Regions from separate parts of the Micromonospora sp. NPDC047756 genome, predicted to be linked through region 1. Evidence: predicted binding sites of a transcription regulator. Region 1 holds the regulator's gene; each other region holds the start of a gene.
What was found. Region 1 encodes HrcA, which represses chaperone genes, less so after heat shock. Its sites were predicted from a motif close to GGTTNGCACNCTCNNNNNGAGNGTGCNAACC; they were not measured.
Positions count from the first base shown of each region.

Region 1 (2,265 bases):
GCACGTGGTGCAGAGCACAGCGGTGTCGACGGTGATCGGGGCCTCCACGCCGAAGGCCGTCTCGTGCAGGTCGAGTTCGAGCCGCAGAATCGCGTCGGCCCCCGGGCGGGTACGCGGCCGTGGGCCACGGGCGCCACCTCCGGCACCGCCGAAGAACGCGTCCATGATGTCCTGGAAACCGACGAACGGGCCGGCGCCTCCGGGGCCACCCGGGCCGCCGGCGCCGCCGCCACCGGGGGCGAGCGGGTCACCACCCAGGTCGACGATCTGCCGCTTCCGATCGTCCGAGAGGACCTCGTACGCGGCGTTGATGTCCTTGAACTTCTCCTGAGCCTCCGGGTCCGGATTGACGTCCGGGTGGAACTGGCGCGCCAGCTTGCGGTAGGCGCGCTTGATCTCGTCGTCGGAGGCTTCCCGGCTCACACCGAGAATGCCGTAGTAGTCCCTGGCCACTGCGTTCCGTGTCCTCATGTTCGTCTCGCGTTGCGCCGGTCGGCGGCCGCAGCCGGCCGCATCGGCCCTGACCAATCAGTTCTGGGCCAGCAACTCGCCCACGTAGCGTGCCACGGCGCGCACCGTGGCGATGTTGCCGGGGTAGTCCATCCGGGTGGGCCCCAGCACCCCCAGGCCGCCCAGGATGGTGGTGCCCGGGCCGTACCCGGTGCTGACCACCGAGGCGGCTCGCAGGTTGTCGAACTCGTTCTCGTCGCCGATCAGCACCCGGGTCGTGCTCGGCTCGGTCTCACCGATGAGCTTGAGCAGCACGACCTCCTCCTCCAGTGCTTCGAGGATCGGCCGCAGGGAGCCCTGGAAGTCGAGCAGGCCGCCGCGGGTGAGGTTCGCGGTGCCGGCGAGCGCGATCCGCTCCTCGTGCCGCTCGACGAGCGTCTCCAGCAGGACGGTGGCGAGCGTGGTCATGGTCGGGCGCAGGCCGGTCGGCGCTTCCTCGACCAGCGCCTGCACCAGTGGGGGCGTCTCGGACAGCCGGGCGTTGGCGAGCTTCTCGTTGATCAGTCGGCGCAGGTCGGTGACGTCGTCGGCGGGCACCGGGCCGGGCAGCTCCACGAGTCGCTGCTCCACCCGCCCGGTGTCGGCGATCATGACGAGCATCAACCGGGTGGTGGAGATCGGCACCAGCTCCAGGTGACGCACCGAGGAGCGGGCCAGGCTCGGGTACTGCACGACGGCGACCTGTCGGGTCAGCTGGGCGAGCAACCGCACCGTGCGGTGCACCACGTCGTCGAGGTCGACCGCGCCGACCAGGAAGCGCTCGATGGCCCGGCGCTCGGCCGGGCTGAGCGGTTTGACCCGGGACAACCGGTCGACGAAGAGGCGGTAGCCGCGGTCGGTGGGCACCCGGCCGGCGCTGGTGTGCGGCTGCCGGATGTAGCCCTCCTCCTCCAGCACGGCCATGTCGTTGCGGACCGTGGCCGGGGAGACCCCGAGCTGGTGCCGCTCGACCAGCGCCTTGCTGCCGACCGGCTCCTGGGTGGAGACGTAGTCCTCGACGATGGCGCGGAGCACGGCGAGTTTCCGGTCGTCGAGACCCATCCTCCGCACCTCCTGTCGCACGTCGGCCGCCGGCTCTCTGGGCCGGCCGGGCCGTCCTGGCACTCGACTGTAACGAGTGCCAGTCTACGTCGGCGGGCCCGCCGACGCGATGATCAACGGACACCCTTCGGTGCGGCCCCCGACACCCCGTCGAGCCGAACGGCCCGCACGACGAGGCGAAGTCGCTCTGGTGCGGCGTTGCCACCGGCACCTACCGTGACATCCATGACTGAACCTCCTCGCCCTCCCGGGTCGGGCGACCCCGGCAACTACCCGCCGGAGCCCACCTCCCCCGGGCCGTACCCGTCGGCCGAGCCGCCCACCGCACCACTGTCCGGGGCGCCCGGCCCGGCCGGCTATCCCCCGGCCGGTGGCTATCCGCCGCCCACCGGTGACCAACCGCCGTCAGGCGGCTACCCTCCGGCAGGCGGCTATCCCCCGCCGGGGGGCTATCCCCCGCCCGGCGGCTACCCGGCCGGTGGGGCCTACGGCGGCCCCGGCGGTGGCTACGCCAACAACGAGGACAAGACCTGGTCGCTGGTCGCGCACTTCGGCGGCGCGCTCGGCGCGCTGGTCAGTTTCGGTCCGCTGGGCTTCGTCGCACCGCTGGTCGCCTACCTGGCCCGCGGCCAGCAGTCGCCGACCGTCCGGGCGCACGCCCTGGCCGCCCTGAACTTCCAGATCCTCTGGTCGATCATCGCGTTCGTGCTGCTC
Region 1 is NZ_JBVJGQ010000010.1:47,332-49,596, reverse strand. Features, by position in the region: gene dnaJ (molecular chaperone DnaJ) at 1-453, opposite strand, end outside; gene hrcA (heat-inducible transcriptional repressor HrcA) at 529-1,551, opposite strand; gene ACZ6NZ_RS29575 (DUF4870 domain-containing protein) at 1,777-2,265, shown strand, end outside.

Region 2 (2,265 bases), on a different contig from region 1:
AGCTCCGGGGCGACCAGCTCGGCGCCCGTGGAGATCGCGATGTCCTGGAGCATCGCCTTGCGCCGGTCACCGAAGCCCGGGGCCTTGACCGCGCAGACCTTGAGGGTCTTGCGCAGCGAGTTGACCACCAGGGTGGAGAGCGCCTGGCCGTCCACGTCCTCGGCGATGATCAGCAGGGGCTTGCTGTTCTGCAGGACCTTCTCCAGCAGCGGCAGCAGCTCCTCGATCGCCGAGATCTTCTGGGTGGTGACCAGGATGTACGCGTCCTCGAGGACGGACTCCTGACCCTCCAGGTCGGTGACGAAGTTCGGCGAGATGAAGCCCTTGTCGAACTGGAGACCCTCGGTCACGTCCAGTTCGGTGGTGAGCATCGAGCCTTCCTCGACGGTGATGACACCGTCGCGGCCGACGCGCTCCATCGCCTCGGCGATCAGGTCGCCGATCGTGGAGTCCTGCGCGGAGATCGTCGCCACGTTCGCGATCGACTCCTTGCTGGTGACCTCGGCGGCCTTGCCGAGCAGCGCCTCGGAGACCTTCGTGGCCGCCGCGTCGATGCCCCGCTTGAGGCCGGCCGGGTTGGTCCCGGCGGTCACGTTGCGCAGACCCTCGCGAACCATCGCCTGGGCCAGCACGGTCGCGGTGGTGGTGCCGTCGCCGGCGACGTCGTTGGTCTTGGTCGCCACCTCCTTGACCAGCTGCGCGCCAAGGTTCTCGTACGGGTTGGTGAGCTCGATCTCCTTGGCGATGGTCACACCATCGTTGGTGATCGTCGGCGCACCGAATTTCTTGTCCAGGACGACGTTGCGCCCGCGCGGGCCGAGGGTGACCTTGACCGCGTCCGCGAGGGCGTTGACACCGTGCTCCAGCAGGTGCCGGGCGTCGTCCGAGAAGCTCAGGATCTTCGCCATGAATGTCCCTTCGAAGCGCCATTGCCCCGGCCCGGCGAGCCGGACCGGGGCAGTGGCACTGATCGGTTGCTTACTTCTCGATGACCGCGAGGACGTCGCGGGCGGAGAGCACCAGGTACTCCTCGCCGGCGTACTTGACCTCGGTGCCGCCGTACTTCGAGTAAAGGACGGTGTCGCCGACCTGCACGTCAACCGGAACCCGGTTGCCGTTGTCGTCGACGCGCCCCGGGCCCACAGCGAGGACGGTGCCCTCCTGCGGCTTCTCCTTGGCGGTGTCGGGGATCACGATGCCCGACGCCGTGGTGGTCTCAGCCTCGTTCGCCTGGACCACGATGCGGTCCTCGAGCGGCTTGATCGCAACCTTGGTCGCGGTAGTCACGGGCATACCCTCCTGGGGTACTGGTTTCGTTGCTGGCCAGCGGGGCTGACCAGCGTCAATCTGCCTCATGCCACCGGGCGGTGCCGTCGTCGCGGGTGCCGGTCCGCCTGGCGTGCGCACCCGGGTCGTGAGACCCGGAAGCTGGCACCCTCAGGGTGAGAGTGCTAATCGCAGGTTATTCCGTGGCTAGCACTCCGTCAAGGAGAGTGCCAGCGCGTCGCGCCCCGCCAGCCAAGTTTTCCGAGTCGGACGGGACAATGTCCGGGTGGATCTCGATCAGCTGGCGGCGCTGCGTACCCCTGAAGGGTCGGCCGCGCTCACTGCGGCGGCCGACCTGGCCGGCGGTGATCCACTGGTCGCGGCGTCGGCGCTGCGCGCGACCGGGGTGCCGCCGACGTTGGCCGCGGCGGCGCTGACCCAGGCCGAGTTGCGCCACCGGGCGGTGGGCAAGTTCGGCTCGGCCGCCGCTGGGATGTTCCTCACCCGCCCCGGCCTGGAGCAGGCCACCCGCCGGGTGGTCGCCGACCATCGGGCCGCCCGGTTGCACGCGGCCGGCGTGCGCACCCTGGCCGATCTCGGGTGCGGGCTCGGGGCCGACGCGCTGGCCGCCGCCCGCGCCGGCATCCGGGTGTACGGGGTGGAGGCCGACCCGGTGACCGCGGCGATGGCCGCCGCGAACGCCGAGGCAGCCGGGCTGGCCGAGCTGTTCACCGTCGAGTGCGGTGACGCGACCGGGTTCGACGTGTCAGGGGTCGACGGGGTCTTCTGCGACCCGGCCCGCCGCGCCACCGGTTCCGGGCGGCGGATCTTCGACCCGCGCGCCTACTCGCCACCGTGGGACTTCGTCACCGGGCTGGCCGAGCGGGTGCCGCGCACCGTGGTGAAGGTCGCGCCGGGCCTGGACCACGCGCTCATCCCGGCCGGTGCGGAGGCCGAGTGGGTCGGCGTGGACGGCGACCTGGTCGAGGCCGCGCTCTG
Region 2 is NZ_JBVJGQ010000004.1:160,151-162,415, forward strand. Features, by position in the region: gene groL (chaperonin GroEL) at 1-908, opposite strand, end outside; gene groES (co-chaperone GroES) at 979-1,293, opposite strand; gene ACZ6NZ_RS13870 (THUMP-like domain-containing protein) at 1,553-2,265, shown strand, end outside.
Region 2: the regulator HrcA is predicted to act here: its motif matches at 1,427-1,457, upstream of groES (co-chaperone GroES).

Region 3 (2,265 bases), on a different contig from region 1:
GGTCGGGTCCCTACGGAGGGCAGCCGTGGTACCCGGGGCCGCCGGTCGGCTGGTACCCGCCGGGTTACGGGGCTGACCCGAACGACGCCCTGGTCACGCCACCCGGCGCGGGCATCGGCGGCTGGTTCAACCGGTGCGGTCAAGCGCTGCGCCGGGGCTGGCGGCAGTTGGTGCCGATCATGCTGCTCACCCAGGTGCTGCCGGCGGCGGTGCTCTCGGTGCTCTCCCTCGGGCTGGACCCGTCGGCGAAGTGGGCCGCCCAGGCCGGATCGACGTCGACCCCCGCGCTGCCGGACAATTTCGTCGTCGAACTGCTGAGCCTCCTGGTCCTGCTGCTCGGCGGCAGCATCGTCGTCGGGTTGGTGCAGGCCATCGGGTGGGCCGCCGGCACCTGGGTGATCACCCAGCAGGCGGCCGGTCAGCCGGCCAGCCTGGAGTCGGCGTTGCGCTACGGCCTGCGTCGGGCACTCGGGCTGTGGGCGTGGACCCTGTTGGTCAGCCTGCTGATCGGCGTCGGCGTCTGCTTCTGCGTCCTGCCGGGTGTCTACCTGGCCTTCGCGCTGAGCATGGCCGGCCCGGTCTATCTCTTCGAACGCCACAACCCGATCGGTCGCTCGTTCCGGATGTTCCACGACCGACTCGGCCTGCTGCTCGGACGGGTGGCCCTGGTGGCCGTTGCGGTGATCGTCGGCACGCTGATCCCCGGTGGCCTGGAGGGGATCGGCACCGGCGCGTTCGGTACGGATCCGTTCTCGTCGGCGGGTACCGCCGCCGGGGCGGTGGTGGTGATCGGGATCACCGCCGTGCTGGCCCTGCCGGCCCACCTCGCGCAGATGATCGGTCTGCTGGTGACGTACGCCGAGCAGCGTGCCCATGAGGCGCCGGTGAACAGCGCTGGACTGGCCGCCGAACTCGGCTGAGCGGCGGCATCGTGCTTGCACTCGGCAGGGGAGAGTGCTAAACAAGTCATTGGCACTCGCATACCGTGAGTGCCAATGGTCGGGACGGTGGGGCCAGGTTGCACCGGCGTGGAGACGCCGGGGCGGCACATGGCCGGTCGTCGCGGGCTATCCGGCCCGGCCGAAGGACGTCGTCGTCGCCAGGTGGCGACGTCCCAAGGTGCGTACACCAGGCGGCCCATCCGGGGCACACATCTCGGGTGGCCCGTGAGTGTCCAGGAGGACAACGCCGTATGGCCAAGATGATCGCGTTCGACGAAGAGGCGCGCCGCGGCCTCGAGCGGGGCATGAACCAGCTCGCCGACGCCGTAAAGGTGACCCTCGGCCCCAAGGGCCGCAACGTCGTGCTCGAGAAGAAGTGGGGTGCCCCCACCATCACCAACGATGGTGTGAGCATCGCCAAGGAGATCGAGCTCGAGGACCCGTACGAGAAGATCGGCGCTGAGCTGGTCAAGGAGGTCGCCAAGAAGACCGACGACGTTGCCGGTGACGGCACGACGACGGCGACCGTCCTGGCCCAGGCCCTGGTTCGCGAGGGCCTGCGCAACGTGGCCGCCGGCGCCAACCCGATGGCCCTGAAGCGGGGCATCGAGGCCGCTGTCGCGAGCGTCTCGGAGGAGCTGTCCAAGCTCGCCAAGGACGTCGAGACCAAGGAGCAGATCGCCTCCACCGCCTCCATCTCCGCTGGCGACAGCACCGTCGGCGAGATCATCGCCGAGGCGATGGACAAGGTCGGCAAGGAAGGCGTCATCACCGTCGAGGAGAGCAACACCTTCGGGCTGGAGCTGGAGCTCACCGAGGGTATGCGCTTCGACAAGGGCTACATCTCGGCCTACTTCATGACCGACCCGGAGCGTATGGAGGCCGTCTTCGACGACCCGTACATCCTGATCGCCAACAGCAAGATCTCGTCGGTGAAGGACCTGCTCCCGATCCTCGAGAAGGTCATGCAGTCGGGCAAGCCGCTGCTGATCATCGCCGAGGACCTGGAGGGCGAGGCCCTCGCCACCCTGGTGGTCAACAAGGTCCGTGGCACCTTCAAGTCGGTCGCCGTCAAGGCGCCGGGCTTCGGTGACCGCCGCAAGGCCATGCTGACCGACATTGCCATCCTCGCCGGTGGCCAGGTCATCAGCGAGGAGGTCGGCCTCAAGCTCGACGCCGCCAGCGTCGACATGCTGGGCCGCGCCCGCAAGGTCGTGGTGACCAAGGACGAGACCACCATCGTCGACGGTGCCGGTGACGCCGAGCAGATCCAGGGCCGGGTCAACCAGATCCGGGCCGAGATCGACAAGAGCGACTCCGACTA
Region 3 is NZ_JBVJGQ010000004.1:488,208-490,472, reverse strand. Features, by position in the region: gene ACZ6NZ_RS15470 (hypothetical protein) at 1-920, shown strand, start outside; gene groL (chaperonin GroEL) at 1,193-2,265, shown strand, end outside.
Region 3: the regulator HrcA is predicted to act here: its motif matches at 968-998, upstream of groL (chaperonin GroEL).